3 regions of the Arthrobacter sp. AOP29-A2-19 genome follow, and region 2 is predicted to be linked to each of the others. Evidence: riboswitches for the same ligand, from Rfam matches in the RefSeq annotation. Region 2 holds a riboswitch; each other region holds the start of a gene.
What was found. A riboswitch is a leader RNA that binds a small molecule or an ion and turns the genes downstream of it on or off. The one in region 2 is predicted to bind thiamine pyrophosphate.
Positions count from the first base shown of each region.

Region 1: another riboswitch for thiamine pyrophosphate. It lies ahead of AC3ZJJ_RS17980 (YkoF family thiamine/hydroxymethylpyrimidine-binding protein); the one in region 2 lies ahead of AC3ZJJ_RS01490 (ECF transporter S component).
Region 3: another riboswitch for thiamine pyrophosphate. It lies ahead of thiM (hydroxyethylthiazole kinase); the one in region 2 lies ahead of AC3ZJJ_RS01490 (ECF transporter S component).

Region 1 covers NZ_CM176894.1:3,858,879-3,868,958, reverse strand. Annotated here, with positions in the region: gene AC3ZJJ_RS18010 (M20/M25/M40 family metallo-hydrolase) at 1-832, shown strand, start outside; gene AC3ZJJ_RS18005 (VOC family protein) at 857-1,288, opposite strand; gene AC3ZJJ_RS18000 (EAL domain-containing protein) at 1,333-2,043, shown strand; gene AC3ZJJ_RS17995 (energy-coupling factor transporter transmembrane component T family protein) at 2,045-2,851, opposite strand; gene AC3ZJJ_RS17990 (ABC transporter ATP-binding protein) at 2,848-4,656, opposite strand; gene AC3ZJJ_RS17985 (ECF transporter S component) at 4,660-5,274, opposite strand; gene AC3ZJJ_RS17980 (YkoF family thiamine/hydroxymethylpyrimidine-binding protein) at 5,307-5,858, opposite strand; TPP riboswitch at 6,007-6,116, opposite strand; gene AC3ZJJ_RS17975 (GGDEF domain-containing protein) at 6,268-7,419, shown strand; gene AC3ZJJ_RS17970 (AAA family ATPase) at 7,490-8,215, shown strand; gene AC3ZJJ_RS17965 (hypothetical protein) at 8,375-8,680, shown strand; gene AC3ZJJ_RS17960 (DUF4193 family protein) at 8,754-9,053, shown strand; gene AC3ZJJ_RS17955 (helix-turn-helix domain-containing protein) at 9,090-9,311, opposite strand; gene AC3ZJJ_RS17950 (hypothetical protein) at 9,426-9,797, opposite strand; gene AC3ZJJ_RS17945 (hypothetical protein) at 10,003-10,080, shown strand, end outside.
Region 2 covers NZ_CM176894.1:312,641-322,720, reverse strand. Annotated here, with positions in the region: gene AC3ZJJ_RS01495 (ATP-binding cassette domain-containing protein) at 1-1,513, opposite strand, end outside; gene AC3ZJJ_RS01490 (ECF transporter S component) at 1,528-2,145, opposite strand; TPP riboswitch at 2,196-2,324, opposite strand; gene AC3ZJJ_RS01485 (DUF4235 domain-containing protein) at 2,395-2,664, shown strand; gene mnhG (monovalent cation/H(+) antiporter subunit G) at 2,699-3,241, opposite strand; gene AC3ZJJ_RS01475 (MrpF/PhaF family protein) at 3,241-3,510, opposite strand; gene AC3ZJJ_RS01470 (Na+/H+ antiporter subunit E) at 3,507-4,136, opposite strand; gene AC3ZJJ_RS01465 (Na+/H+ antiporter subunit D) at 4,133-5,782, opposite strand; gene AC3ZJJ_RS01460 (Na(+)/H(+) antiporter subunit C) at 5,779-6,327, opposite strand; gene AC3ZJJ_RS01455 (Na+/H+ antiporter subunit A) at 6,324-9,308, opposite strand; gene AC3ZJJ_RS01450 (MFS transporter) at 9,463-10,080, shown strand, end outside.
Region 3 covers NZ_CM176894.1:3,353,840-3,363,919, forward strand. Annotated here, with positions in the region: gene AC3ZJJ_RS15460 (aldehyde dehydrogenase family protein) at 1-699, opposite strand, end outside; gene AC3ZJJ_RS15465 (globin domain-containing protein) at 771-1,979, opposite strand; gene AC3ZJJ_RS15470 (zinc-binding metallopeptidase family protein) at 2,100-3,104, shown strand; TPP riboswitch at 3,159-3,260, shown strand; gene thiM (hydroxyethylthiazole kinase) at 3,252-4,082, shown strand; gene thiE (thiamine phosphate synthase) at 4,079-4,774, shown strand; gene AC3ZJJ_RS15485 (bifunctional hydroxymethylpyrimidine kinase/phosphomethylpyrimidine kinase) at 4,771-6,369, shown strand; gene AC3ZJJ_RS15490 (uracil-xanthine permease family protein) at 6,454-7,770, shown strand; gene AC3ZJJ_RS15495 (hypothetical protein) at 7,804-8,802, shown strand; gene AC3ZJJ_RS15500 (glycerophosphodiester phosphodiesterase family protein) at 8,812-9,633, opposite strand; gene AC3ZJJ_RS15505 (HAD family hydrolase) at 9,728-10,080, opposite strand, start outside.

The DNA.
Region 1 (10,080 bases), 350 kb from region 2:
GCAGGCCGCGGCGGACGCCAACGGCGGGAACCGCGCCGACGACACCGGGGGCTACGAGGCGTCCGCCGCCTACGTCGAGGCACAGTTGCGCTCGGCCGGATACGAGACCAGGCGCCAGGAGCTCAGCTACGACTCGGTGGACACCTTCAACATCTTGGCCGACACCGACACCGGCTCCGACGGCCTGTTGGTGATCGGCGCGCACCTCGACTCGGTCGAGGAGGGCCCAGGGCTCAACGACAACGGCAGCGGGGTCGCCGCGGTCCTCGAGGTCGCGCTCCGGATCGCCGAGGGGAGCGCGGTCCCGCGGGAGCGGATCCGGTTCGCGTTCTGGGGCGGGGAGGAGGACGACATGTGGGGTTCCGCGCACTACGTCGAGGAGCTTTCGGACGCGGAGGCGGACGAGCACTCCGCGTACCTGAATGTGGACGTCGTCGGCTCGCCGAACGCCGCGGTGTTCGTGTACGACGGCGACGGCTCGGACACCGACTCGGACGGGCCCGACGGGTCGGCCGCCATAGAACAAGTTTTCCTGGACATCTTCCGGGCCGAGGGCGTCCAGGCGCTGCCAGTAGGCTTCATCGGCGACTCGGACTACGACGCCTTCGTGGAGCGGGACATCCCGACCGGCGGCCTGTTCACCGGAGACGCCGGGAGCAAGAGCGCGGCCGAGGCGAGGGCATTCGGCGGGCAGGCCGGGGACCAGTACGACGAGTGTTACCACATGGCCTGCGACACCATCGACAACGTCGACATGAACGTGCTGCAGCGGATGACCGAGGCGCTCATGAGCGCGACGGCGTCCCTCGCCGGCATCGAGGACGCTCCCTAGGGCCGGCCGGGGCCCGTGGCCCCGTCAGCCGATCCGTTCCGCCAAGGCCACGATGATTCCCTCGGGGCCGCGGACGTAGGCCATGCGCCAGGCGGCCTCGTACTCGCCGACGCCTCCGACCAGCCCGTACCCCTCCGCCGCCATCCGATCGACGTGCGCCTGCAGGTCGTCGACTTCGAAGGACAGACTGCGCAGCCCGAGTTCGTTGGCCATGGCGGCGGACGAGCCAGGTACGGGGTCCGGCCGGACGAAGCTGGAGAGCTCCACCATTGTGCCTCCGCCTGGCGTGCGCAACATAACGATCTCCGTGCGCGAATCCGGGATCGCGGTGACGGTGTCGATGAACTCGCCCTCCACGAAGGTCCGCCCCTCTATCGGGAAGAACTCCTGCCGCGGGTGCCACCGGGCGCCGTGCCCTACGGTGGACGTAATGAGCGAGAGGACCGCATATGGCATGCGACGGCTGCACAACATCTTCGAACCTTGACTTCGACTTCAGCATGGCCTTCCAACCGATCTATGACGCCGTTGCCGGTCGGGTCTGGGGATACGAGGCGCTGGTGAGGGGCTCGTCGGGCGAGGGCGCTCTCGACGTCTTGTCGAGGGTCTCGCCGGAGCAGAAGTACCGCTTCGACCAAGACTGCCGCGTCAAGGCCATCGAGCTGGCATCGCGGCTGTTCCCTGCGGGCGAGGACTTGATGCTGTCGATAAATTTCATGCCGAACGCGGTCTACGAGCCGGCCGCGTGCCTGCGGGCGACGCTGCTCGCGGCCGCGCGATGCAAGTTTCCGACGTCGTCGATCATGTTCGAGTTCACGGAGAATGAGGAGGTCTCGGACACCGCCCACCTCACGAACATCATCAGGGAGTACCGAAAGCGCGGTTTCACCACCGCCATCGACGACTTTGGCGCCGGTCATGCGGGGCTCGGGCTCTTGGCCGATTTCCAACCCGACCTCATCAAGATCGACATGAGGATCGTCCGAGGGATCGACGCGTCCAGGGCCCGCCGGGCCATAGTTTCGGGCATTGTCGACATCGGCAAGGAGCTCGACATCACGGTGCTCGCCGAGGGCATCGAGACGGAGGCGGAGTTCCTGGCATTGAAGGCGGCAGGCATCCGCCTGTTCCAGGGATATTGGTTTGCGAGGCCAGCCTTCGAAGAGCTGCCGCAGGTGCGTTGCGGTCCCGCCTTGGCGTCATCGCTATAGCTCAGGCGAAGAGCACGTCGGGGCCCTTCCAAACGCCGAGTGCCACGCTGGCGGCAAAGACCAGGGCAAGGACGGCGAAAACAGCCGCGGCCAGTCCCCAGTCGGCCCAGCCCAGCGGGACCGGCCGCCAAGTGGAGCGGGGGCCGAGCCCGAGTCCACGCGATTCCAGGGATTGGGCCATCCGTTCCCCCTTGCGCAGGGAGACCACCAGAAGCGCAAAGGCGCATCGGCCAAAGTTCCGCACGTCGCGGCGGGGGCGCCCATTGGAGCGCAACGGAGCGCGCACGCCGTGTGCGGAGCGGATGATCCTCCACTCGGCCGGCATGTCCTGGAGCAGGCGGTAGCCCGCCAGCATCGCATAGGTCATGCGCACGCCCAACTTCGCGTGCTGGTGCAAGCTGGTCATCAGGGCCACGCCGTCGGTCGAGGCGATGAAACCGATCGAGAGCACACCGATGGCCATGCTGCGCAATGCCAGGGACGCACCGACGGCCAATCCCTCGGCGGTCACGCCTGCTCCCGCCATCTCCCAGAGGATGGTCCCGGGCCGGCTGAGGGCGTTGACCACCAGCAGGCCCAGCCCGAACCCGGCGAACGGTATGTGGGCCAGCAGCAGGATCCGCGCAGGGATCCGCGCCGCCGCCACAACGGACGCCAGCCCCAGGATGTACAGCGCGGCCGACGTGACGGGGTCGAAAACAAGGAGCAATGCCACGGAGACGGCAAACAGCAGCCCCAGCTTGACCGTGGGATTGCGCCGGCCCAGCGGCGACTCGGTGAACCGTCGGGGCTCCACACCCACGCTCATGTCCGGTGCTCCCCGTCGCCGCGGGGGACGGCTGCGTCCAGGCCCGCGAGCACGGCGCGCATCTGCGTCGCCGTTTCGAAGGTTTCCAACAGCCATTCCAGGAGCGCCGGAAGGGCAAGACCGGCCCGTTCCAACACCTCGCGCCGGGCGAGGACGTCGAACATCGGCCCGTCGGCGATGACGGTTCCCCCGGCGAGGACCACGGCGCGCTGCGCCAGCGTCGCCACGGTTCGCAGGTCGTGGCTGGAGAACACGACGGCCCGGCCCTCCGCCGCCGCGGCGCGAAGGGACTCCATCGTGGCTATGGTGGCCCGCCGGTCCAGCCCGAAGCTGGGTTCGTCGGCCAGCAGGACGGGTCGGTCGTGGGCAAGCATCGCAGCAACGCTGAGCCGGCGCTTTTCGCCGCCGGAGAGCCGCTGGGGATTCTGGTCCGCCAGATGCTCCAGCCGGTGTTGCCGCAGGAGTCGCTGGACGGTTGGTTCCGATCCGGCGGCGAGCCCATGGCCGACTTCACCGCGGACGGTTGCCGCCACGAACTGGTGCTCCGGGTTCTGGAAGACCATGGCGGCCCGCGCACCGACCAGCCGTCCGTGCGCGGGCCTCAGCAGTCCGGCGAGGGTCAGCAACAGTGACGTTTTCCCAGTGCCGTTCGCGCCGAGGATCGCGACGATTTCTCCCGGACGGACGGCCAGGTCGACGTTGGTCAGTAGTCCGGGAACGCCGGGAGTGTCTGCCTTCGCTCCTGGGCGGCGGAAGAGACGACGTCGGCGTGGCCCGGCTGGATTCCGGCTCACCGTCACTCCGGCCGCCTGCAGCACGGGGTCCCGTGCGTCGACGGCCGGCCCGTCCCCGAACGCCTGGGCAGGGCGCGACGCGGCGAGGTCCCCGAGTCCGCGGCGCACCTCCTCGGCGGAGAGCCCGCCCGGGCAGCCGAAGACCGCCTGCAGTTCGGCCTCCAGCGGAAGCCAGCAGCCCCGCCTCTGGAGGTCCGCGGCCGCGTCGGTCAGCACCTCCGGCGTCGGGCCGTCGTGGACGATTTCGCCCTCACCGTTCAGGACCACGGCCCGGCCGGGCAATCCGGCCACCCCTTGGCGTCCCGCGTACTCGTCCAGGCGGTGCTCCACGAGGACAACGGCCGGACCGTAGTGGTCGACGGCCCGTCCGATCGCCTCCCGGACGGAGGCGATGCCCGCCGCGTCGAGCATCGACGTCGGCTCGTCGAGCATGAGCACGTTCGGTTCGGCGACGAGACTCGCGGCCAGAGCCACCCGCTGGCCCTCGCCGCCCGAGAGCTGCGAGGTCCTTCGCAACCGCAGTCCGGCGGCGTGGACGGCGGACAGCGCGGCATCGATGCGCGACGAGATGGTGCCGGGGTCGGCGGCCCGGTTCTCCAACGGAAACGCCAGTTCCTGCTCAACGTCCGGCAGGCACACGGCCGAAGAGGGGTCCTGGGCCATAACGCCGACACTGCGCGAGAGTTCGGCCACAGTCGTTTCCGGGGTGTCCGTGCCGCCGACCCGCACCGACCCCGACACCCGCGCGGCAACGGCGTGCGGGACCACACCGCTGATCAGCTGCAGGAGGGTGGATTTCCCCGAACCGGACGGACCGAAGACGATCAACTGCTCACCGGACTTCAGTCTCAGGTCCACGTTGCGCAGCACCGGTCCTGTTCGGCGCGGGAACTCCACCGACACGTCGCGTAGCTCCACGGCCGCGACGCCGGGCGGGAGATCCGGCGGGAGCCCCGGCGCGGTCGCCCCGCCCTTCGTGTGGACGCTGGCGCCAAGGTCCTCGTTGGTCATCGGCTAGCCCTTGCCGAGCCGGTCGAGCCCGATCGCGAAGTTGTCGACCACTCCGGTTTTCGCGAGGGCCCCAACAATGACCCTGGCCAGCAGGCCGCCGAGCACAAGACCGGAGAGCAGCTGCACGATCAGGCGCAGGGTGAACAGTTCTTGGCCGTACCAGCCGAAGCGGAAGGCGGAGAAGAAGAAGACCAGACCCGCGCCGAGCAGACCCGAGACGGCGAAGACTCCCCAGCCGAAGCTTCGGTAGCGGCGCAGCGCGAACGGGATCTCGCTGCCCAGGCCCTGGACCGCGGCGGCGATGAAAAGGACGGGACCCACTGCGGACCCAAGAAACACCACTTCAATGACCGACGCGAGCACCTCGGCAATGATCCCCACGAAGGGGCGGCGGACAATCGCCACGGCGATCGGCGCGACCAGCAACCACCCGCCGAGGAGCACGTGTTGGGCGAGGTCGCCGGCCGGTCCCATCAGGATGGACAGCCCGGTCCAGGCCTGGACCAGGGCCCAGTAGAGGAAGCCGAAAACCACCCCGAGGACCACCATGAGCACCAGGTCTTTCAGGGCGAGTGGGGCGCGTTTGCGGGCGGGGGCGTGTGTGCTGGGAGAAGACATAGGAGAACCCTTGAAAAGTGGAAGGAGGAGGCTTAGCGGGAGGTGGGACTGTTGATGGATAGCGTGAGGTGGCACGTCACGTGCTGCACGCTTCGGCCGACCAGAACCCAGCCGGCGGCCACGGTCTCGAGGATGCGTGCGACATCGCCCTCGAGGCGAGTGACGAAATGCTCCGACCTCACGAAGGTCGCGTTCGCCTTGGCGTGGCCGATGGCGGCATAGATGTCCCGCATGTGGTCCGGCTCGATCCCATCGCGCCCACCGTCGTCCAACGGATACAGCGCCCACTCCCCCGTGGCCGCCACGCCGGCATCTTCCAGTTCGACGACGTCGCTGCGCAACGGCCCGGCCCCGCCGGGAAGTTCGCACTGCACTTCGCCGGGGCACCCACGGGACAGGTGCACGGTCGCGGCAACGTGCGCGCCGCTGCGGCCCGCCGCGGAAAGCAGCTGACACAGGTACCGCAGTATGTCTTGTTCCGCGCCCCCGACGAACGTGCTGACGTCGCCGGTCTCAATCTCCAGGCCGGTGGCATCGGCGGCGCGGAGCGCGCCGAGGATGATGTCGGCGTAGTCGGCGCTCATCACAGCGAGTGTGACCCTGGCGCCTATGCCGAAATTGTTGTGGTCGGGTCCGGGGAAGACGCCGGGGGCGGGTGCCACGGATGGTGTGCTGACCTGGGTTGAATGATGCGAATGCATGGTCGCGCCCTTCTGTTGTGAGAACAGGGCACGGGATTCGAAGTTGACTCCCTGCGCTGGCATGATCCAGATCAGGTTCAACGGTCGAAACTTGAGAAGTTTCCTCTCAGCCCGGCTCACCGGACTCCCGTGTTCGATCACGACCCTACACGGCGGGCGCCCCGCGGCTTCCCTTCATGACCGCGGGCCCGGACGTGTGCCGGGGGCCGACACGGCGGCACCGCGGGCAACTGCAATAATTGATCTCGGCCAGCATCAGGCGGTCATCGGAACAGGTGGAAAACTGGTGGAAATGCTCGATACCGTAAGTCTGCGGGTCGCCTTCGCCGTTGTGGCGCTGACCCTTTTCCTTCTGTCCTACTTCGTCACCTTTCGCCGCACCGGGTCCACCTACAGCGGCTGGTGGTCCGGGGCCCTGGCCCTGTTCCTGGCGGGAAGCTCGGCATACCTGCTGAACGGGACCGTCCACCAGGCGTGGGCGAATCCGCTGGGAAACGTCCTCACGGTGCTCGGTGCCGGAGCCGTGCGCGTGGGCGCGGGTTCGCTGCGTGCCGCCGCACCCGGATCGCTGAGGCCAGACATGTGGCTACTGCTGGCGGGACCCTCCGTTGCCGTGGCCGTAGCGTCGGCCGTGGACGATCCGGGCACCAACCAGTGGTCGGGAGGACCCTACTTCCTGGCCGCGATGTCCCTGCTGATCGGCCTGTCGTCATTGGAGTTGTGGCGCCTGTCGCCGGACTACACCCGGGTCCTGCGACCGCTGTCCATCGCCGCGGGGGCCGTGGCGGCCTACTACCTCGGCCGGTGTGCCGCCTTCATCGTTGACGGCCCCGAGGGGCCGGTCTTCCGCACCGTCTTCGGCTCGGCCCCGACCACGCTTCTGACCTTGATGCTGTTGGTCGTGGTCTCCTTCAGCATGGCGGCCCTGAGCAACGAACAGGTGACACGCGAATTGCGCACCCGGGCCATGCGGGACGGGCTGACCGGGCTGCTGAACCGCGGCGGTTTCCTGGATCTTGCCTTGGAGGAGAGCCGCCGGCTGGATAAGGCCGGCGCTGCCGGCGCGTTGATCTTGGCGGACTTGGACCACTTCAAGACGGTCAACGACCACTACGGGCACGCCGCGGGCGACCAGTCCCTTCGCTCCTTCGCGGCCGCCTGCACTGCGACCACCCGCTCCACGGACCTGGTGGGCAGGTACGGCGGCGAGGAGTTCGTGCTGCTGCTGCCGGGAGCGGGAACGGACCTGGCCGCGGCCGTCGCCCGCCAGATCAGCCGCAATCTTGCGGGCTCCCAGACGCCGGCCGGCTTTCCGCTGCCCACCGTCAGCTACGGCGTCGCGCCCCTCGGCGACGGGGACCTCGACGGTGCCATCGCGGCGGCCGACGTGGCCCTGTACGAAGCGAAGGCGCAAGGCCGGAACCGGGTAGTGATGGCCCGGTAGCCGGCCGCGTCGGCCGGGCGCGATGTTTCCATTCGCTATCGGGCCCGGGCGCCGATGGCAGAATCGACGTGTGCCTCCAGCCAGCCCGCCATTCCTGAAGTTGCCGCTTCGACGCGTCGAGGAGCACCCGCTCGAGCGCATGAGCCGCGGGACTTGGCCGGCGACGCTCGCGCCAGTCCGGCAACTCTTGGACACCGGGCTCGACCTGGGGCCGATGACGATCCTCGTGGGGGACAACGGCTCCGGCAAGTCGACCCTGATGGAGGGCATCGCCATGGCGTTTGGCCTGAACGCCGAGGGCGGGTCCACGAACGCCATGAACCGAACACGCGCAACGGAATCGGACCTCGCCGACCACCTCCGGCTCGTGCGGGGCGGCGGGGCCTCCAAACGCGGCTTCTTCCTGCGGGCGGAGACGATGCATGGGCTCTTCACCTACCTCGAGTCCATTGGTGATGCCGGCTCGTTCCACCAGCGCAGCCACGGCGAATCCGTCCTCGACCTCCTTGCCTCCCGGTCCCGGATGCACGGGCTGTGGCTCCTGGACGAGCCGGAGTCCGCCCTCTCGCTGCCGGGCTGCCTCGCACTGATCGGACTCCTGCGCGACCTCGTCGACGGCGGCTCACAAGTTATTGTGTCCACGCACTCCCCCGTCCTTGCGGCGTACCCGGGCGCCGACCTTTACGAGATCGGCGAGTGGGGCATACGGGCCAGCGCGTACGACGAGCTCGACCTCGTCAGGAACTGGCGGTCGTTCCTGGACGCCCCGGAACGATACCTGCGCCACCTCGCGTAAGGGACACGCCGCAGAACGGCATCCGACGCCTGCACCTCGCGCGCGGGGACGTCGCATAGCCTTCCGCGGAACGGAATATCTACACCGCACGCCCGCAGGCTCCTACACTGGACGCACATCGAACCAGGACTCCTCCGACCCCCTCCAGGAGGCCCGCCCATGGCTCCCAGGGATTACCTGCTGATCCGCACGGCTGCGGAGGACACCTGTGCCCTCGTCCGTGTTCACGGCTCCCTCACCGTGGACGGCGTCAGGCCCTTGGTCCAGGCCATGCTGGACGCCCTGGCCCGCGCGCCTGAACACACCGTGTTCGTGGATCTCGGCACGGCCGCGCACGTGGACTACGGAGCCCGCGAACTCCTCAACGCCGTCCTGCCGCACATCGCCAAGTGCGCCACGGGCAGGGGTGGCCGGGTGTTCGTCCACGGCCTGTGGCGCTCCGGGTCTCGGGACGGTACGCCCTAAGGCGAATGTCCACCCCGAACACGCCGGGAGCACTAATCTTCTTGGCAGGATTCACACGAGACAGGGAGAAAACGTGGCACAGGACTACGACGCCGTACGACCCGAGGTCGCTGAACGCAGCGAGGAGACCCTCAAGAATGTCCAGTCCATGGGCGCCCCGACCGCACGCACGGTCGTGGAGGAGCTCGACTTCGCCGACGGAAGCGATGCCCACGATCTGCCGGGCGCGATCGTCGAGGACGAACTCGTCGTCGCGGTCGTTCCCCAAGGCAGCGACGAGTTCGTCTGCCCGTCGTGTTTCACCGTCCGGCACCGCTCCCAACTGGTCCGCGATCCCGCGGGCGCGGGCCAGTGCCGGGACTGCATGGACTGACCGCACTCTGGATCCCGTGTTTCTGGACCCCTAGGGTCAGCCGGGCGGCGGTTGTTGGGCTTGTCCCGCCGCGGGCCGATCGGCCAAGTACTCCTTCAGTGCCATTGCAGGCACGCGGTAGGACCGTCCGAACCGCACCGCCGGCAGCTCCCCGGACTGCACTAGCCGGTACACGGTCATCCTCGACACGAACATCGCGGAGGCGATCTCCGCCACCGTCAGGTACTGCGCGTTGCCAAATTCCTGCAGGTCTACCACTGGTCCTCCTCTAAAAAAACCGGCATTGGAACCCCGCGCGCGCGGATGAGCCACCGGCAAGACGGGCGTGGCGCCCGTCCCGGGTCGGGACGGGCGCCACACGAGGGCTGTGGACTAGAACAGTCCGAGGAATCCCTCGTTGCCGTTGCCGGAATCGGTGACCGAGTCCAGCGAGGTGCCCCCGTCGACGTCGGTGTCCACGTCCGGGTTCGCGTCGGCGTCCACGTGGTTTCCGCTGAGGATCCCAGCCAGGACGCCCGTGACGTCCGCGTCGACGCCGTTGAGCACGTTGTTGCCGCTCGCGACGTCGCCGACGTCGACCGCGTCGTTGAGCGTGTCGCCGATGGACGTGTTGCCGCCGTCGACCAGCTGGTTGTCGCTGACGTTTGTCACGGTCTCGTCGGCGCTGGTCCGGGAGCCGTCCCACGTGTCGGCGCTTGCCATGCCGGCGCCGCCGACCATCACCGCGCCTGAAACCGCGGTCACTGCCAAAGTTTTCGTCCAGAAATTGCTGCGCATTATTCGAACCTCCATCATTGCTGCCGGGTCATTCGGACACCGGGGGTTCGGACCCACCGGGCAACTGGATTGGACGAGAAGCAAAGATGGCCAGAAGGAGCCGGAAAAGGCCCAGTCAGGCTCCGAAAAACCCGTCCTCCAGAACCTTCTGGGATATTGGTGGGGCAATGCAGTGCTCGTTCCCGTCCTTGGACTGTGCGGGTCTCTGCTGTGGCGGGCCCGGAACCGGCAGCGGAGAAACCGGCTCGGT
Region 2 (10,080 bases):
CGCGCCAGGTGTTCAGGTCCTGGCCGAACGTGGGTTCGTCGACGATCAGCACGGACGGCCCGGAGGCCACAACGGTGGCGACCGAGAGGCGCCGCTTCTCGCCGCCGGAGAGCGTGAAGGGGTTTGCGTCGGCCAGGTGACGGAGCCGCAGCCGGTCCAGCAGGTCATCCACGCGCGCCGCGATCTGCTCCTCGCTGAAGAGCGGACGGCGGGTGCCGGCAACCCTCGCCCGGCGGGGACCGAAGGCCAGTTCGTCCCGCACCGTGGCGGTGACAAACTGGTGCTCGGGCTCCTGGAAGACGGTGCCGATGCGGCTGACGAGATCGGCCGCCTTCCACCGGTACGGGCGCTCCGGCAACGGGGCGCCCGCCCCGTCGTGGATCAGCGCGGCCCCGGCACGCACCTCTCCCGATCGCTCGGGCAGCAGTCCGGCCAGCGTCAGGGCCAGGGTGGACTTTCCGGAGCCGTTGGGTCCGGAAATGCACAGCGCGCCGGCGGCCGCGAGTTCCAGGTCTACCCCGCCCAGCGCTTCCGGCCCCCCACGCGCGCGGGCCACGGACAGCCTGTCCGCCCGCAGCAACGCGCCGCCCGCGGGCACGGCGCCCGGCGCGGCACCCGCCCGCGCGCCGGCGGGCGTCGCCGGCGGCACTCGCACCGGGAGCGTCGGGACGTGCCCGGGTACCCAGACGCCGGCGAGGATCAGCTCTTCGCGGACCGGACCGGGCCCGAAGAGTTCGGCCGGAGTGCCGTCGTGCCAGACGCCGCCGCCCGGCTCCAGGACCACCACACGGTCGACGTGCGGCGCCCACGCGTCGAGGCGGTGCTCGACGATGACCGCCGTCGCCCCGCTGGCGTCCAGCGCCGCGACCACGGCGTCGCGAACCTCCACCACGCCGTCCGGGTCCAGGTTGGCCGTGGGCTCGTCCAGCAGCACCAGCCCGGGCCGCATGGCGAGGATCCCGGCGAGGGCCAGGCGCTGCTTCTGTCCCCCGGACAGGGCCGAGGTGGGATAGTCCAGCCCCACCCGCAGCCCGACGGCGTCGAGCGCCGCGCGCACGCGGGGCCAGATCTCTTCGCGCGGAACGGCGAGGTTCTCGGCGCCGAAGGCCACGTCGTCGCCCACGCTGGCCTGGACCACCTGGGTTTCGGGATCCTGTTGCATCAGCCCGGCGCGGCCCCCCGAGGCGTGCGCGGGGATTCCGTCGATCGACAGCTCCCCCGTCGATGCGGTGTCCTCGTCCTCGTGGAGCACGCCGGCCAGCGCGTGCAGCAGCGTGGACTTGCCGGCGCCGGACGGCCCGGCGAGCAGGATCCGTTCTCCGGGGCGGATGTCCAGGTCCAGTCCGCGAAGCGCCGGGGCGTCGCGGCCGGCGTGCCGCCAGCCCCACCCGCGCGCGCCGACCGAGGCCGGCGGCCGGGCGGGGGTCCGTGCGTCCGCCGGGGCAGCCTGACGCGGTGCCGCCGCGCGGCCGGCCGGAACTCCGGCGGTATCGGGGATGGGTGGTGTGGCCACGTCGGATCCGGTCCCTAGCCCCGAACCGGTTCCTGGCCTGCCTTGCGGGAGGCCAGCGCGGAGAGGGCTCCAGTGCGCGCCAGCGCGCGCGTCGCAAGCCAGGACAACAGGCCGGCGACGACGACTCCGGAGACCGTCATGCAGACCACGTAGACCAGCTTCATCGCGTCGGTGTACTCGGGAAACCATTCGAAGATGAACGCGTCGTTGACACCGCCGAAGAGGCCGGCGGCCGCGCCGGCGAGCAGGGCGGTGGGGAGCCCCCAGTTGCGGTACAGGAAGGCGGCGAAGACCAGTTCGGCGCCCAGGCCCTGCACCAGCCCCGACACCAGGACGGTCCAGCCGTACTCGGACCCCAGGAACGACGACACCACGGCGGCGACGGTCTCGCAGAACAGCGCGGCGCCGGGCTTGCGGATGACCAGAGCGCCCAATACGGCCGGGAACAGCCAGAAGCCCGCGAGCAGGGCCGACGAGGGCGGGAACGCCACGAACAGGAAGTCCAGGACGTGGTGGAGGGTGTTCCAGCCGAAGAAGACGACGCCGGAGGCCACCGCGATCACGGCGGCCACAACGATGTCGACTACACGCCACGAGGCGCGCACGGGGCGGGGATTTTGCAGGGTGGTCATGGGTTTTTCCTCCTTGAGGCAAGGAGGGGAGGAAGAGCCGGCAAGCAGCTCACCCTGAGATCTCGACTCCCTTCGCCGGTACTAGCCGGAGCAGGTTCGAGGGTCTGCGTCGATGCGCACTCTCAGCGTCCGTGGCCCGGCCTTGGCGGCCGGATCCTGACGCTCCCCTGTCGTAGGTGTTCAGTTTTCCCAGTCTATCCCCGCGCTATGCTGGGCGGGTAATCACCCCAAACGACGGGAGCATCGCACGTGAAACTACTGCTGAAGGTTGTGGGCACGCTCGTGTCGCTGGGCGCGGGACTGGTGGGCGCCAAGCTTGTGGACGCGGTCTGGACAAAGATCACCGGACACGAGCCGCCCAAGCCGGCCAATCCGGAAAGCCAGGCGGAGGCCTCCCTGCGGCAGGCGCTCGGCTTCGCCGTGGTGTCCTCCGTGGTCGCGGCCATCATCCAGGTCGCCACCAACCGCGGCACGCAGCGCGCCATCGCCCGCTTTGGCAACAACCTCGACGAGGTCTAGGCCCGGACGAGTCCTGGCCCCACCGGGGCGCCGGCTAGTTGCGGGCGCCCTCGGGGCCCGGCGTCGCACCATCCGCGGCCTCACCGTCATCGGCCGCGGGCCCCGTGCCGCTCTGTGGCGCGGCTCCGGCCCCGGACTCCGCCCCGGCCTCGGCCGCCGCCGGGGGAACGGACAGGGCGTCGACCCGGCCCGCTCCGTCCACGGGGTGGAGGTGCCCGTCGGCCGCGCGGGACACGACCTCGTCAAGATCGTCCAGCACCAGGGTCTCCTTCTTCAGGTGCTTGGTGCGGTAGCCGGATCGGCCCACCATGTGGGCGCTGACGGGCGCCGTGAGCAGCTGGAACAACCACGCGAGCAGCAGGGCCGGGACCAGCGACCATTGGCCGAGTTGCAGTCCCACGGCCGTCAGCATCAGCAGCATGCCGAGCACCTGGGGCTTGGTCGCCGCGTGCATCCTCGAGAGCAGATCCGGGAAACGCAGCATGCCGATCCCCGCGGCGAGCGACATCAGCGCCCCCACAACCAGGCAGAGCGCGGACACGATGTCCACGGCGGTGCCGATTCCCGCATCCTGCATCAGGAGTTCCTCCTGTCCGTGACGTACCGCGAGACGGTGACCGAGCCGATGAAGCCCACCACGCTGGCGACCACGACAAACGGCAGGTTGTTGATGTGCCGGTTGGCGGCCATGTCCACGCAGAGCGCGGCGATGAGGATCGCCAGCAGCACGTCCAGCGCCAGCACCCTCTCCAGGATCGAGGGCCCGCGGGCGATGCGCACGATCGCCAGGGTGGCTGCCGCGGCAAGCAGGAGCCCGGCGACCCAGACCGCGATGTCGAAGATCATGCTTTCCTCTCCTGCTCCGGCGCGTCGACGGCGCCGTCCTCGGCGTTGAGCGCGGCCAATTCCTCGCGCGTTCCCATAACGCGGATGAGCCGGGCCTCCGTGTCGCGCACGGTGCGGCGGAAGTCCTCCGCCTCGGCCACTGTGTTCACGTTCAGGACATGCAGGTAGATGGTCGCGTGGGGGCGGTCCACCTCCACCACAAAGGAACCCGGCACCAGCGTGAGCACATGGGAGAGCGTGGTGGTCATCAGGTCCTCGCGGCTGCGCAGCTTGATGGCGACGACGGCGTTGCGCACCTTCGGCCCCCTGAACAGGGCGACCCCGAAGACCTGGAAGCTCGCCACGGCGACGTCCCACACGAAGCGGACGGCGAACAGCGCCGCGTGCAGGACGTTGAACCTGCCGCTCAGTTCCACCGGCGGGAGCCGGAACGTGGAGACGACGCCGAGCGAGATCAGGAAGCCGAAGACCAGGTTGCCGGCGCTGAAGTCCTGCCACAGGGCTCCCCACACCACGGCCATCCACACCAGCAGGGGAAGCTCCACCAGGAACCTGGCGCGCTTCCGCCGCCGGGACGTCGCGCCGGGGGTCCGCATCCCCAGGGCGGACGGGCGGGTCGGGCTCACGGGGCGACCCCCTTCACCGGATCGGTGGGCGCCGAGTCGGTCCCCAGCACGGCCTCGATGTAGTCGGTGCGGTCCAGCATGGCGCGCGCTGCCTGGTCGCTGAGATCGAACAGCGGCCCGGCGAAGACCGTCAGCGAGACGCCCAGCAGCACCAGGGCGGCCGTCGATCCCACCATGGTCCGCGGCAGCAGCTCGATGTCGCCGCGCTCGCTGAAGCGGCTCGCCGGGAAGTTCGCGACGTGGCTGTACGTGGTCACGCGGCCGCCGTCGGCCGCGCCCACCAGCAGCAGCGGATCCGGGTTCTCCGCGTCCTCCGCCTTGCGCCAGAAGGCGCGGTTCCAGACGCGGGCCACGGCCAACAGCGTGAGCAGCGAGGTGGCCACGGCGCCGACCAGCAACGTCCAGGCCAGGGGCGTCCCCAGCTCGATGCCGCCCTGTAGCAGCCCCAGCTTGCCGAGGAATCCGGAGAAGGGCGGGATGCCGGCCAGGTTCATGGCCGGCACGAAGAACAGGACCGCCAGGACCGGGGAGAGCTTGGACAGCGAGCCGAGGCGGTCCACGTTCGATGTCCCGGCGCGGCGTTCGATCAGGCCCGTCACCAGGAACAGGGACGTTTGGACGATGATGTGGTGCGCCACGTAGTAGACCGTCGCCGCCAGTGCCGCCACGTTGCCGACCGCGAGTCCGAAGACCATGTAGCCGATGTGGCTGGTCAGCGTGAAGGAGAGCATACGTTTGATGTCCGCCTGCGCGATGGCGCCGAGGATCCCGACCACCATCGTCAGCAGCGCGACGACCATCAGCAGGGAATTGATCCGGTCCCCCGGGAACAGGAGCGTCTCGGTGCGGACCATCGCGTAGACGCCGACCTTCGTCAGCAGGCCCGCGAACACCGCCGTCACGGGTGCGGGCGCGGTCGGGTAGGAGTCCGGCAGCCAGAACGAGAGCGGGAAGACCGCGGCCTTGATGCCGAAGGCCACCAGCAACATCAGGTGCAGGACCATCTGCGTGCCCGAATCGAGCTCGTTCAGCTTGATGGCGAGGTCCGCCATGTTGACCGTGCCCGTGGACGCGTAGATCATCGCGATGGCGATGAGGAACAGCATGGAGGAAACCACGGAGACGACGACGTAGGTCACGCCCGCGCGGATCCGCGCCGTGGTTCCGCCGAGCGTGAGCAGGACGTATGAGGCCGTCAGCAGGATCTCGAAGCCGACGTACAGGTTGAAGAGGTCGCCGGCCAGGAAGGCGTTGGAAACACCGGCCACCAGGATCAGGAAGGTCGGGTGGAAGACGGAGACGGGGCCGTCCTCGTCGCCGTCGGCCATGCCCTGCCCGGTCGCGTAGAGCAACACGGCGAGGCTTACTGCCGTCGAGACCACCAGCATCAGGGCGGAGAACTCGTCCACCACCATGGAGATGCCGAACGGCGGCGCCCAGCCGCCCAACAGGACGGCCTGGGCTCCGTTGCCCCACGCGGAGGACAGCATCCAGACCTCGAGCGCCAGCGTCAGGACCAGCGCGGAGATAGTGACCGCGCGCTGGACGCGGGTGTGCCGGCGCAGCACGAACGCCAGGGCGGCGCCAAGGATCGGCAGGGCGACGGCGAGCGGGGCGAAGGCCACGGCGGCCAGTGGTTCGGTCATCGTGCCTCCCTGTTCCGTCCATGGTTGTTGGTTCCGGCGCTTTCCTCCGACGCCGCCTGGCGCCGGTCCGATCTGTCCCGAGACCGCGTGGCCGCCGCCGTGGCCCGCGAGGCGGCCTCGTCGTCGTCTTCATCGGTGAACTCCGTGGTATCCGCCGCCACCTCCGAGTCCTCCTCGAAGTCGAAGTGCGACTGGGCCGCGACGCGGCGGTCCTCGACGTCGTCGACAACCTCGTCGCGGCGGGCGATCACCCACGAGCGGTAGATGATCGCGAGCATAAAGGCCGTCACCGCGAAGGTGATCACGATCGCCGTGAGGATCAGGGCCTGCGGCAGCGGGTCGGAATACTCCTCCGCGGCGACGTCCGCGTTGAAGAGCGGCGCCAGCCCCGGAAGGCCGCCGGTCGCCAGGAGCAACAGGTTCGCGCCGTTGCTGATGAGCATCAGGCCCAGCAGCACGCGGGTCAGGCTGCGTTCAAGGAGCAGGTAGATTCCCGTGGCGAAGAGCACGCCCATGACCACCAGCAGGGTCGCGTTGACGGTCATCGGGCCACCCCCTCGGCCTGGGCCTCGGCGGGCTCGTGGTCCTGGTGCGGCGCGGCGCCCTCGGACCGTTCGTCGATCTCGGAGCCGAGGCTGCGCAACACGTCCACGACCAGCCCGACCACCACCAGGTAGACGCCGATGTCGAAGATGGTCGACGTGACGAACTTGTGGTCGCCGAACACCGGGAGCGAGAACTCGAAGGCCGCGGACTGGAACACCTGTCCTCCAAAGAACAACGGCACGACGCCGGCGAGTGCGGCGGCGGCGAGGCCGAGGCCCAGCAGCGTGCCCGGGCTGATCGGCGTGGCCTCCGCGAGTTCGAACCGTCCGCCGGCCAGGTACCGGATGGCCAGGGCCAGCCCGGCCAGCAGGCCCCCGGCGAAGCCGCCGCCGGGCGTGTTGTGCCCGGCGAGCAGCAAGTAGACGGACACGAGGATCAAGGAGTGGAACAGCAGCCGCGTGACGACCTCAAGGATGATGGAGCGGCGCTCCGGGGCAAGGGTGCGCCCCGCCACGATCCAGGCGTCCTTGGCGGACTTGGCGAAGTGCCGGGCGATGGCCAGCGCCGCGGCGGACCGGTTCGGCTCGTGGATGTGCTCGGATCCGCGGTCCACCGAGCCCGGCTCGACGTCCTCCATGCTTCGCTTGTCGTCGCCGCGTCCGCGCACGTAGATCAGGCTGGCAACGCCGGTCGCGGCGGCCGCGAGAACGGTGATCTCACCGAAAGTGTCCCAGGCGCGGATGTCCACCAAGGTGACGTTGACGATGTTGCCGCCGGCTCCGCCGTAGTAGGCGAGCGCGGGGAACTGGAGGGAGATGGGGTCCGCCGTGCGCGAGGCCATGGCCGTCGCGGCCACGGCGATCATCACGAGGCCGAATCCGATGCCGATGGCCGCGCGGAGGACACGGTGCCCGGCCGGGTTGGATGTCCACAGTTGGGCGGGCAGCGTCCGCAGCGCCAGGACCATGGCCACCATTACGATCGTCTCCACCAGGAGCTGGGTGAGCGCCAGGTCGGGTGCCCCCTGCAGGGCGAACATGATGGCCATGCCGTAGCCCGTGACTCCCACCATCAGGACGGCGAGGAAGCGCTTGTTGGCCTTGATCGCGGCGATGGCGCCCACGGCCATGCACGCGCCGACCATCAGCTGCGCCGGGGTGTCGAACCAGACGATCTCACGCGGCAGCGGCGTCTCGAACCAGATGACCGCGACGGCCGGAGTCAGCAGGCCCACGGAGAGGATGACCGTCAGGTAGAACATCAGCGAACCGCGCTGGGTGCGGCCGGTGACCCAGACGGCGACCTCGTCCGTGGCGCCCAGGATGTACTTGTAGGCGCGCTCGGCGTCCAGGACCGGGTACAGCAGGTTCTGGGCGCGGGAGACCGCCCCTCGCAGCGCGAAGAACAGGACACCCACCACAACCACGAGGCCGGAGAGGCCGAGCGCCGGAGTGAAGCCGTGCCACAGGGCAAGGTGGACGGAATGCTCCTGCGCTGGGAACAGCGCGGCGTAGGGGGCGATCGCGTCCTCAAGGATGCCGGGCGCGAAGGCGAAGAAGACGGTGGCGACGGCCAGCAGCAGCGGCGCCGCCAGGAACAGCCAGGGGACGGGCTTGAAGGAGGTGGCGGGAACTCCGGGCTTGGTGGCGAAGCCTCCCCACACGAAGCGCGCGCTGTACGCGAACGTGAGCATCGAACCCGCCACGACGCCGGTGAGCAGCCATGTTCCTCCCGGCCCGCCGGCGGCGCCGTCGATCAGGGTCTCGAAGACGGACTCCTTGGAGACGAAGCCGAAGAATGGGGGCAGGCCCGCCATGGATGCGGCGCCGATGGTTGCGACGGCGAAGAGCTTGGGCGACGTCCGCCACAGGCCGGAGAGCTGGCGCAGGTCGCGCGTTCCGGCCTTGTGGTCGATGATGCCGACCACCAGGAAGAGCGTGGCCTTGAAAAACCCGTGCGCCAGCATCATGGCGATGCCGGCCATGGCCGCGTTGGCCGTCCCGATGCCCACCACAAGGATCAGGAAGCCGAGCTGGGAGACGGTGCCGTAGGCCAGGAGCAGTTTGATGTCGTTCTGGCGGAGCGCGCGCCATCCGCCCACCAGCATGGTCGCCAACCCCAGACCCAGCACCACCGGATGCCAGAAAGCGGTCTCGGAGAAGCCGGGGGCCAGTCGCGCCACCAGGTACACGCCGGCCTTCACCATGGCCGCGGCGTGCAGGTACGCGGACACCGGTGTCGGCGCCGCCATGGCGCCCGGGAGCCAGAAGTGGAAGGGAACCAGGGCCGACTTGGAGACGGCCCCGATCAGGATCAGGAGGATGGCGACGTCGACCGCCGTGCCCTGGGCCGCCACCGCGCCGGCCTGGGCCATGATGTCGGAAAGCCTGTAGGTGTCCGCGGCGTCGCCGAGCATGATGAGGCCAAGCAGCATCACCAATCCGCCGAACGTGGTGACGATAAGGGCCTGCAGCGCCGAGCGCCGGGCGAAGATTCGTGTCCGGGAGAAACCGATGAGCAGGTAGGACAGGACGGTGGTGAGTTCCCAGAAGATGAACAGGAGGATCAGGTCGTCCGCCGTCACGAGGCCGAACATGGCCCCGGCGAAGGCGAGCAGCTGCGCGCCGAACGGGCCGATGTTGGCGTCCTCGTTCTTGAAGTAGCGCGCGCAGTAGAAGAGCACCAGCGCGCCCACGCCGAGGACCAGCAGGCTCATGACGGCCGCGAGCGCGTCCATGCGGAAGGCCGCCTCGAGGTGCAGCGACTCGATCCAGGTGACCACGGTGGACGGCGGTGCGTTGGGTTCGCCCGACGCGGCGGCCTGCTCGGCCGAGGTGAATTCGCTGAAGTTGACGAGGAGCCACACGAAGCCGGCCGCGGGCACCGCGCCCAACACGTAGAACGTTCCCCGGCCCAACCTGCGGAAGATTAAGGGCGCCACGGCGGCCACCGCGAACAGAGCGATGAGCACGACGAGCACGATGATCTCCTGGTGGGCGCAAACTGCGTAGACACCGCTGGGCGTCGTGGCAGGTGGTCAAGGGCTGACTTAACTTTAACAGTTCGGCCGGGCCCCGCCGGACCAGGGGGGCCGTTCGGCGGGGCAATTACGCGTAGAGCGTTACGATTCAACCATGAGCCACCAGCCCGCGGCCGCGCCGGCCCCCGCCAACGCCGCGAGACCCATCAACCGGCAGGTTCTGGCATGGGCATCTTGGGACTGGGGCTCCGCGGCCATCAACGCGGTTATGACCACGTTCGTCTTCACGGTGTACCTGGCGAGCCCGCTGTTCGGAGAAACGGACTCCAACTCGGCGGTGTTGGGCAACGCGCTCGCGATCGCCGGCGTCGTCATCGCGCTGCTGGCGCCGGTGACCGGACAGCGATCCGACGCCGGCGGGCGGCGCCGCTTCTGGCTGGGCGTGAACACCGTCCTGGTGACCCTGGCGACGGCCGCCTGCTTCTTCGTTTTCCCGGAACCGAGGTTCCTGATCCTCGGCGTCACGCTGATCGCCGTGGCCAGCGTTTTCGCCGAGTTCGCGACCGTGAACTACAACGCCATGCTGCCCCAGGTCTCCACCCCCACGACCATCGGCAAGGTGTCCGGCTTCGGATGGGGCATGGGATATCTGGGCGGCATCATCGCCCTGGCCATCGTCCTCTTCGGATTTGTGCAGCCGATCGTGGACTGGCCGGGCGCCTCCGAGGACGGCTCGTTGAACCTGCGCCTCGTGGCCGTGTTCTCCGCCATC
Region 3 (10,080 bases), 860 kb from region 2:
GGTCAGGTTGCGCGCGGCGGCCTCCGCCACGATACGGCCCACGCGTTCGCCGCCGGTGTAGAAGATGTGGTCCCACCGCTGGGCCAGCAGCGCCTGGCTGGCCTCGACCCCGCCCTCCACGACCGCGACGGCGCGCGGGTCCAGATAGCGCGGCACCAGGCGGGCGATGAGCGCGGATGTGGCCGGGGCCAGCTCCGAGGGCTTCAGGACAACGCAGTTTCCGGCGGCGAGCGCCCCCACAAGCGGGGCGAAAACGAGGTTGAGGGGATAGTTCCACGGCCCGATGACCAGGACCAGTCCGAGTGGCTGCGGCTCCACCTTGGCGGCGGCCGGCTGGTACGCGAGGGGAACGCGGACGTGCTTGGCCTCCATCCACTCGGTCAGGTACAGCTGGGCGTGGTCGATCTCCGAGCGCACCAGGTCCAGCTCGGTCAGCCGCGCCTCCACCTCCGGCTTGCCGAGGTCCGCGGCCAGCGCCCCGAGGAACTCGGCCTCGTGCGCCTCCAGCATCCGTTCCAGCGCGCGTAGCTGCCCGGCCCGGAACTTGCGCGGGTGGGCCAGGCGGGAGGCGACGGAGTCGCGCAGCCGGCCCACGGCCTCGTTGATGCCCACGCCGTGGTCCAGCGGCGCCTGGCGCGCTGCCGCGCCCTCGTCCGACCGGTCCGCCGTCGTGCCCTTGCCGCGAGAAAAAATACCCATGCTCCCGAGATTAGCCGCGACGCCGCCCGTTCGTGGCGCGCGTCCCGTCACGCACTGCGGCGCCGGGCGTCCTACTGGAAGTCGGCGAGCCACAGGTCCGGGCCGAACACCTCGTACTGGATGTCCTTGGCCGGAACGCCCCGCTTGACGAGGGCGCTCCGGACGGCCTGCATAAACACCAGCGGACCGCAGAGGTAGTACTCGGCGTCCAGGGGCAGGTCGACCGCCCCGACGTCCATAAAACCCACCATCTCGCCGTCGGCCAGCTGGGTGGCGTCCGACTGTTCCGCGTACCAGGTCACGAGGGACGCATCGGCCAGGCTCTCGAGGTCCGCAGTGACCTGCTGGCGCAGCGCGAACGTCTCCGGCGAATTGGCCGCGTGCAGGAACAGCACCTGCCGCCGGCTCCCGGCCTGGACCAGGTGGGACAGCATTCCCGCCATGGGCGTGATGCCGATGCCCGCGCTGGCCAGCACCAGCGGGCGGTCCGAGTACTCCAGGACCACGTCGCCGAACGGCGCGCTGAGCACCACCTCGTCGCCCACCTGGACGCGGTTGTGCAGGAGGTTGGAGACCTCGCCGTCCGGCGACCCTCCCCCGTGGACCCGCTTGACGGAGAACTGGCGGTGCAGGCCGTCGTCGGCCCTGGTGAGACTGTATTGCCGTGGCTGGTGGACCCCGTCGGGCATCTCCATCTTGATCGTGACGTACTGTCCGGGCAGCGACGGCTTCACCTCCCGCTCGTCCGTCCGCTCGACCACGAACGTCAGCACGTCATCCGTCTCCCGGATCCGTTCGGCCACGCGCCAGGTCCGCCAGATGGTCTCCGGGCCCAGCCTCAGCGCCCCATAGAGGCCCCGCTCCTTGTTGATGAGCGTGTTGGCCATAAGCCAATAGACCTCGTCCCACGCGGCGGCCACCTCGGGGGTCACCGCCTCCCCAAGCACGTCCACGATGGCCCACATGAGGTTGTCGTGGACGATCTGGTACTGGCCCGGGCGCAGGCCGAGGGACACGTGCTTGTGCGCGATGCGGGAAAGGAGGTGGTCCGGCAGGTCGTTCGGCCTGTCCACCAGATAGCCGGCAAACGCGCCGATCGACCCGGCGAGCGCCTGCTGCTGCCTGCCGTCCGCCTGGTTGCCGCGGTTGAAGAGTCCGTCCAGCAGTTCGGGGTGCGCCGCGAACATGTGCCCGTAGAAGCGCCTTGCTATCTCTTGGATGTTGTCGCCGACGGCGGGCAACGTGGCCTTGATGACGGGGAGGGCGGTATCTGAGAGCACGGGATGCTCCTCTGGCTGGTGGGGTGGTTGCCGGATGCGACCAAGCTAACACCGGCGGGGCGGAAGGGCCCCGGCAGGGCGGCGCCCAATTCCGCGGCGCGGCGCCTGTACGCTCTGCGGGTGAAGAAACATGCGTGCGGGATCTGCCGGTCGACCCTCTTTTTCGAAAACTCCCGTTGCGTGGGCTGCGGCACCGCCCTCGGCTACTCCCGGAAGGAACGCGCCATCGTCCCCGTGGACGCGTCCGGCGCCTACGTCGACGCGGACGGGAACACCTGGCACGTCTGCAGGAACCTGGGGCTCTCCGGCTGCACGTGGCTGGCGGTCCGGTCAGGCGACCAGTGCTTCGGCTGCGGCCTGACGCGCACCCGGCCGAACGACGACGACGCCGCCGGGATGACCCAGTTTGTGGTCGGCGAGCGCGCGAAACGCAGGCTGGTGGCCGAGCTGGACGCCTTGGGCCTGCCGATCACCACGCGGGCCGAGGACCCGGAGGGCGGCCTGGCGTTCGACCTGCTCTCCAGCGCGGACGCGAACGTGGTCATAGGCCACGCCAACGGCGTGATCACCATCGACCTCGCCGAAACCGAGGACGCCTACCGGGAGAGGATGCGCGCGCAACTCGACGAGCCGTACCGGACCATGTTGGGGCACTTCCGCCACGAGGTCGGCCACTACTTCGAGACCGTCCTGGTCTTCGCCGACGCGGAGCGGACCCGCGCGGCGCGCGAACTGTTCGGCGACGACACCAAGGACTACCAGGCGGAGATCGACCGGCACTACGCGCAGGGCGCGCCCGAGGACTGGCCACGGAGCCACATTTCCCGGTATGCCACCATGCACCCCTACGAGGACTTCGCTGAGACGTTCGCCCACTACCTCCACATCCGGGACACCCTGGACACCGCCCGCGAGCACGGGCTGGCGCCTGAGACGGCGGCAGGCACGGCGGGCGCCGTTGGCGGGGCCAGCACGTTCCGGGACATCGTCCTCGGCGAGTGGCTTCCCCTGTCCATCGCCCTCAACGAGGTGAACCGCAGCATGGGCGCCAACGACCTCTATCCGTTCGGCATCCCGGACACCGTCCTGGACAAGCTGGAGTTCGTGGCTTCCCTGATGCCGTGACCGTGCGCCCGGACGCAACATTCGCCGCCGGCAACGCGCCGCGGTAGGCTCCTTGGCATCGACTCGGGGTGTCCCGGCCGCCGGCCGGGACTGAGATGAAACCCGTATTCACCTGATCTAGCTAGCACTAGCGGAGGGATGTCGCCCATGGTTTCTATTGCGCCTTCACACCTTGCCCCACCATCCGTCTCCCCTGCCCTCGCGGCGGAGTGTCTGGAGCGGGTCCGCGCCACGACGCCGCTCGTCCAGTGCCTGACCAACACGGTCGTCGCCAACTTCACGGCCAACGTTCTGCTCGCCGCCGGCGCCGCGCCCGCCATGGTGGACGTCCCGGGCGAGGCGGCGGAGTTCGCCCGCGTCGCCTCCGGGGTGCTGGTCAACCTCGGCACGCCGCACCGCGGGCAGCGCGAGGGCATGCTGGAGGCCGCGCGCGCGGCGCACGGGGCCGGCACCCCCTGGGTGTTGGATCCGGTCGCCGTCGGGGCGCTTGGCCTGCGCACCGAATTCGCCAGCCTGCTTGTGGAGCTGCGCCCCGGCGTCGTGCGCGGCAACGCCTCGGAGGTCATGGCGCTGGCCGGTGTCGGCGCCGGCGGGCGCGGCGTGGACGCGACGGACGACGTCGAGGCGGCCCACGAGGCGGCAACCGCGCTGGCGCGCCGAACCGGCGGCGTGGTGGCCGTGTCCGGCGTGGCCGACCTCGTCACCGACGGAGAACGGACGGTCCGGGTCCACGGGGGCAGCGCCATGCTCACCCGCGTGACCGGCGGCGGCTGCGCCCTCGGCGCGCTGGTCGCGGCCTTCAGTGCCGCGGCGGGGGACCCGTTCGCGGGCAGCGTGGGCGCCCACGCCCTCTATTCCGTCGCCGCCGAGACGGCCGAAGAGGCGTCCACGGGGCCCGGCAGCTTCGCCGTCGCGTTCCTGGACGCCCTGTTCACCACAACCCCGGAAGCCGTCGCGGCACGGGCGGTGCTGCGATGAACGCGTTTGGCCACACGTCGTTCGACTTGGGCCTCTACCTGGTCGCCAACGCGGGCAGCACCAACGGCCGTCCCCTTCCCGAGATCGTCGCCGCGGCGGTCGACGGCGGCGCAACGTTCGTCCAGCTGCGGTGCAAGGACGCACCCGCGCGCGAATTCCTGGACGACGTCGTGGCGAGCGCGCGGCACGCAGCGGGCCGGGCGGCACTGGTCGTCAACGACCGCGTGGACGTTTACCTGGCGGCCCTTGCGGCCGGCGCGCGCGTGGACGGCGTGCACATCGGACAGTCCGATCTACCGGCGGCGCTGGTGCGCCGCCTGATCGGGCCGGACGCGATCCTCGGGCTCAGCTCGTCGACGCTGTCCGAGCTCGACGCCCTTGCGGCCATGCCCGCCGGGACCGTCTCCTATCTGGGCACGGGCGCGGTGCGGCCCACCCCGACGAAGGAGGACCACCCGGAGCCCCTCGGCTGGGCCGGACTGGCGGAGTTCGCGGCCGCCGCGCCGCTGCAGTGCGTGGCCATCGGCGGGCTGGGCCACGGCGACGCCGCCGAGGCTGCGGCCGCGGGAGCCGCGGGAATCGCGGTGGTCCGCGCGGTCTGCGCGGCCGCGGACCCGAGGGCGGCCGCCCGGTTGCTGCGTGCCGAGTGGGACGCCGCGGCGCCGGCCCCGCGGGTGGGGGCACACGCGTGAACGCGGTTCCCAACGTCCTGTCCATCGCCGGATCCGACCCGTCGGGCGGCGCCGGCATCCAGGCGGATCTCAAGTCGATCGCCGCCTGCGGGGGCTACGGAATGGCCGCCGTCGCGGCGCTCACCGCCCAGAACACGCGGGGCGTCAGCGGCGTGCACATCCCTCCCGCCGGCTTCCTCACGGCCCAGCTGGACGCCATCGCGGCCGACGTGAGGATCGACGCCGTCAAGATCGGCATGCTCGGCAACGCCGAGGCCGTCCGGGCAGTGGCCGCCTGGCTCCAATCCCTCCGCGCGGGTGGGAGTCCGGTTCGGGGGCGCGGTCGGGGTTCGGGCCGGGGCGGGGGGCCCGTTGTGGTGCTGGATCCCGTCATGGTCGCCACGAGCGGCGACCGGCTGCTCGAGGCCGACGCCGAGGACGCCCTGCTCTCGCTCCTTCGCCTGGCCGACGTCGTCACCCCCAACGTCGCCGAGCTCGCCGTGCTCGCCGGGAAGCCGCCGGCCGAGTCCTGGGCACGCGCCCTGGAGCAGGCGCGGTCCTTGGCGGCCGCATTCGACGTCCTGGTGCTGGCCAAGGGCGGCCATCTGCCCGGGAACCCCGGCGGGTGCCCCGACGCGCTGGTCAATGCCGACGGCGTTGTGCTGCAGGTCGTGGCCGAGCGGGTCGGGACCCGAAACACCCACGGAACCGGCTGCTCGCTTTCCTCCGCCCTGGCGACCCTCTACGCGCGCACCGGCAACTGGCCCGACGCGCTCCGGCTGTCCAAGGCCTGGCTGGGGCAGGCGCTGGTCGCCGCAGACGCGCTCGACGTCGGGTCCGGCGCCGGGCACGGGCCCGTCCACCACTTCGCCGGGCTGTGGGCCGGGCAGCGCACGCCCTCCGCGGACGCGCTCGTGGACACGTGGTGGGACGGGATCGCCGGCGTGCGGGAGGGGATCGACTCGCTGTCGTTCATCCGCGGCCTCAAGGACGGCACGCTGGAGCGCGGGGACTTCGAGCACTACTTGTGGCAGGACGCCCTGTACCTGAGGACCTACGCGCAGGTCCTGTCACGCGCGTCGGAGCTGGCGCCCACCGCCGCCGAGCAGCGGTTCTGGGCCGCGGCCGCGGCGGGCTGCCTGGAGGAGGAACTCGAACTCCACCGGACCCGCCTCGGGTCCGGTCCCCTGCCGGAGCCCACGGCGACCACGGCCGCGTACCTCAACCACCTGACGGCCTCCGGAAGGACCTACCCGCTGCTGGTGGCCGCCATCCTGCCGTGCTTCTGGCTCTACCAGGACACCGGGTCGCGGCTGGCGGACGCAAACCGGGACGGCCATCCCTACGCCGACTGGCTCGCGGCCTACTCCTCCGACGAGTTCGACCAGGCCACCCGCGAAGCCGTCGCGGTGGTGCAGGCCGTGGCGCTGCGGTGTGGCCAGGAGGAGGTTGCGGGCATGCGCCGCGCGTTCCTCGAGTCGGCGCGCCACGAGCTGCTGTTCTTTGCCCAGACGGCGGCCGACGGCGATCCCGGCGGCGCGGGCGCGGAATTCGCCGCGGGCCGCCGCGAGCCCGCGGCCGGGGCATCACAGATGGCCGGGGCGCGCGCGGAGTAGGATTCCGTGAGGGTTTCGGGCGGGTCCGTGCCCACGGCACCGACCCGCCGCCCCACCCACAGCACCCTTTTCGGAAGGCCCCCCATGAGCAACAAACTCGGCTTCGGCTGGACCCTGCACGGCGACGGCAAGACCATCAGGCCGGGCACCGTCGTGGCGCCGGACGAGCGGCTGAACTGGTTCCAGACCACCGGAATCGGCGTCCAGCACGTGATGGCCATGTTCGGGGCGACCGTCCTGGTGCCAACCATCACCGGATTCCCCGTCACCACCACACTGCTGTTCTCCGGCATCGGGACGCTGCTGTTCCTCGTCATCACGGCCGGGCGCGTCCCCAGCTACCTGGGATCCTCGTTCGCGTTCATCGCGCCGGTCGGCGCCGCCATGGGGTCGCACGGCATGGGGGGCGCGCTCGGCGGGATCGTCGTGGCCGGCGTCGCCCTCTTCCTGGTGGGCCTGGTGGTGCAGAAGGCGGGCGCCGGATGGATCCACGCCATGATGCCGCCCGTGGTGATGGGCACCATCGTGGCCCTGATCGGGCTGAACCTCGCCACCACAACGACCTCGGCGATGCAGGAGGTCCCCCTGACCACCTTCACGACGGTCGCAGCGATCGTCCTGTCCGCGGTCCTGTTCAAGGGCCTCCTCGGCCGGCTCTCCATCCTGGTCGGGATCGTCGTCGGCTACCTCGTGGCACTCGCGCAGGGCCAGGTGGCGTTCGCCGCGGTGGGAGAAGCCGGCTGGCTGGGGCTGCCACCGTTCGCCTTCCCCTCTTTCCACATCGACGTCCTGGCCCTCTTCCTGCCCGTTGTGTTCGTGCTGGTGGCCGAGAACATCGGGCACGTGAAGACCGTTGGCCTGATGACCGGGCGCAACCTCGACGGCATCAACGGGCGGGCGCTGATGGCCGACGGCGCCGCCACGGTCGTCGCCGGGTTCGGCGGCGGCTCGGGCACCACCACCTACGCGGAGAACATCGGCGTGATGGCCTCCTCCCGCGTCTACTCCACCGCCGCCTACTGGGTGGCCGGCGTCGTCGCCATCCTTGTGGCCTTCCTGCCGAAGTTCGGCGCGGTCATCAACACGATCCCCGCGGGCGTCACCGGCGGGGCGGGGATTGTGCTGTACGGCATGATCGGCATCATCGGGGCCCGGCTCTGGGTGCAGAACCGGGTGAACTTCTCCAACCCGATCAACCTCATGACGGCCGGCGCAGGCCTGATCATCGCCATCGCCAACCCGACGCTCTCCATCGGCGGCATGCAGTTCGGTGGCATCGCCTTGGGCACCGCCGCCACGCTGGTGATCTTCCACGCCATGGGGGCAATCGCCCGCGCCCGCGGCACGGAGCCCACCGACGCGCCGGAGGACGAGGGCGCGGAGCCCAGCAAGCTCGGCTGAGTGTCGGCTGGGAGCCGCCGGTAGGATTGCCGGGTGGCCGATTGGAACGCCGAGTGGCGGACCGAACAGTGGCGGGCCGACGCCCACCAGTGGATCTCGATGGTGCTCGATTCCTACTCGCTGCGCCAGACGGGCCCCGCCGAACAGGGGCGGATCCGCCTATGGTCCACGCGGATCATGGTGCCCACGGACCACGGCAAACTGTTCTTCAAGGCAAACAACCCGGGACAGGTCGCCGAGGTGGCGGTCACGTCCACCGCGGCCAGCCTGGCGCCCGGGCAGCTGGTGATGCCGCTGGCCATCGAGCCGCTACGGGGCTGGATGATCTCCCCGGACTACGGCGAGACGCTGCTCTCGCTGCCCTCCAACGACTACCGGTTGTGGAGCCGGATCGTGCGGGACTTCGCGAGGCTGCAGCGCGAGTTGGCCCCGTTCGGCGACGCGCTCTTCGACGCCGGGCTGCTGCAGCTGGATCCGGCGTGGCTGCCCGGCTACATCGACGGACAGATCATGCTCCACGCCTCCATGCCCCCGGAGCATCCGCTGCACCTGCCCGCCCGCGACGCGGAGTACCTCGACGCGCGCCTGGGCTCTATCGGCGAGACGAGCCTCTTCCTGGCCTCGGGGCCCGTGCCGCTGACCCTGGACCACAACGACCTGCACCGGGGCAAGGCCTTCCTGCCCGTCTCGCCCGACGAGCCGCTGAGGTTCCTCGACCTGGGAGACGCCTACTGGGCGCACCCCTTTTCCTCCCTCGGCATACCCATCCGGGTGATGTGCGAGGAGTTGCGGACCACGCCGGAGGACCCCCGGGTGCGCCGCGTGGTCAGCGCCTATCTGGAGCAGTGGAGGGACTACGGGACGGTCGAGGAGCTCCGCCCCTACGTGGGACCGGCGCTCCGCGTGGGCAAGATGCAGGCTCACGGGACGTGGATGCGCATCCTCGCCGGCGCCGACGAGTCCGACGTCGAACGATACGCCCACCACGTCCTGCGGCCGCTGGCGGAACTGGCCGGGCCCGCGCTCGGCTAGGGAGCGCCGTCAGCCGGGGTTCCGCTGCGGCCAGTAGCCGCGCTCGGCCATTACCCCGGCCAGCAGGTCCGCGCGGTCGGCCATCAGCCCGTCGACGCCCATGTCCAGCAGCCGCCGCATCTCGTCGGGGTCGTCGATCACCCAGACGTGCACGTGCAGTCCGGCCGCGTGGGCGCGCCGGACGAAGGCGGGGGTCACCACGCGCAGGGGCCCCTTGCGCACCGGCACCTGAAGCGCGGCGATGCCGGCCAGCCGCCGGCGAAGCAGCCGCGTCAGCCCCACGGGGCCAAGGAGGGTGACCATCGCCACCGTGGAGGCCCCTCCGCTGGCGGCGACCGGCTCGCGCAGGGCGGCGGCCAGGCTGCGCCGCCGCGCGTCGGAAAAGGACGCCACCATCACGCGGGCGTGGGCGCGGTGCGCCTCCACGCTGCGCGCCAGCGGCACGACGCCGGACGGGTCCTTGACGTCGACGTTCAGGTGGACGTCGGGCCAGGCCTCCAGCAACTCGTCGAACGTGGGGATGGGTTCGCGGCCCGCGACGCGCACCGTCCGCAACTGCTCGAACGTGTGGTCGCCGATGCGGCCCGTTCCGTCGGTGGTGCGGTCCAGCGTCTCGTCGTGGAAGACCATCAGGACGCCGTCGCTGCTGGTCCTGACGTCGAGTTCCAAATAGCGGTACCCGAGCTCGACGGCGGCGCGGAACGCCGCCATCGTGTTCTCCTCGCCGGCGGGCGAATAGCCGCGGTGCGCGAAGGCGAGGGGCCAGCCGCGGAGCGGCCCGTCGAGGGTGCTGTGCAGATACGGGACCTCGTCCCGCGGTGCGGCGTTCACGGAACCGACTCTACCGGCGCCGGGACTCTTCGGAACCGCGTTTCACGGCCGGACTTGTATGCATTCCCAGCTAGGCATATGCGAATCGAGAGTCCTAACCCCGCCGCAGGAGGTCCTCTATCACGCGCGCGACGCCGTCGTTTGCGAGCGTTTCGGCGACGGAGCCGGCCGCGGCCTTGGCCAGCGGGTGCCCCGAGCCCATGGCGTAGCCGCGCCCGGCCCAGGCCAGCATTTCGACGTCGTTCGGCATGTCCCCGAAGGCGACGACGTCGGCCGCCTCCAGCCCGAGCCCGGCCGCGTAGACCTCGAGCGAGGCCGCCTTGTTGACGTCGTGGCGCGCCATCTCCAGCAGCGCGACGCGCGGCGCGGAATGCGTCACGGAGACCAGATGCCCGATCGTCGGGTGCACCGCCCGCAGGAACTCGTCCGCCGTGTATTCGTCGGACT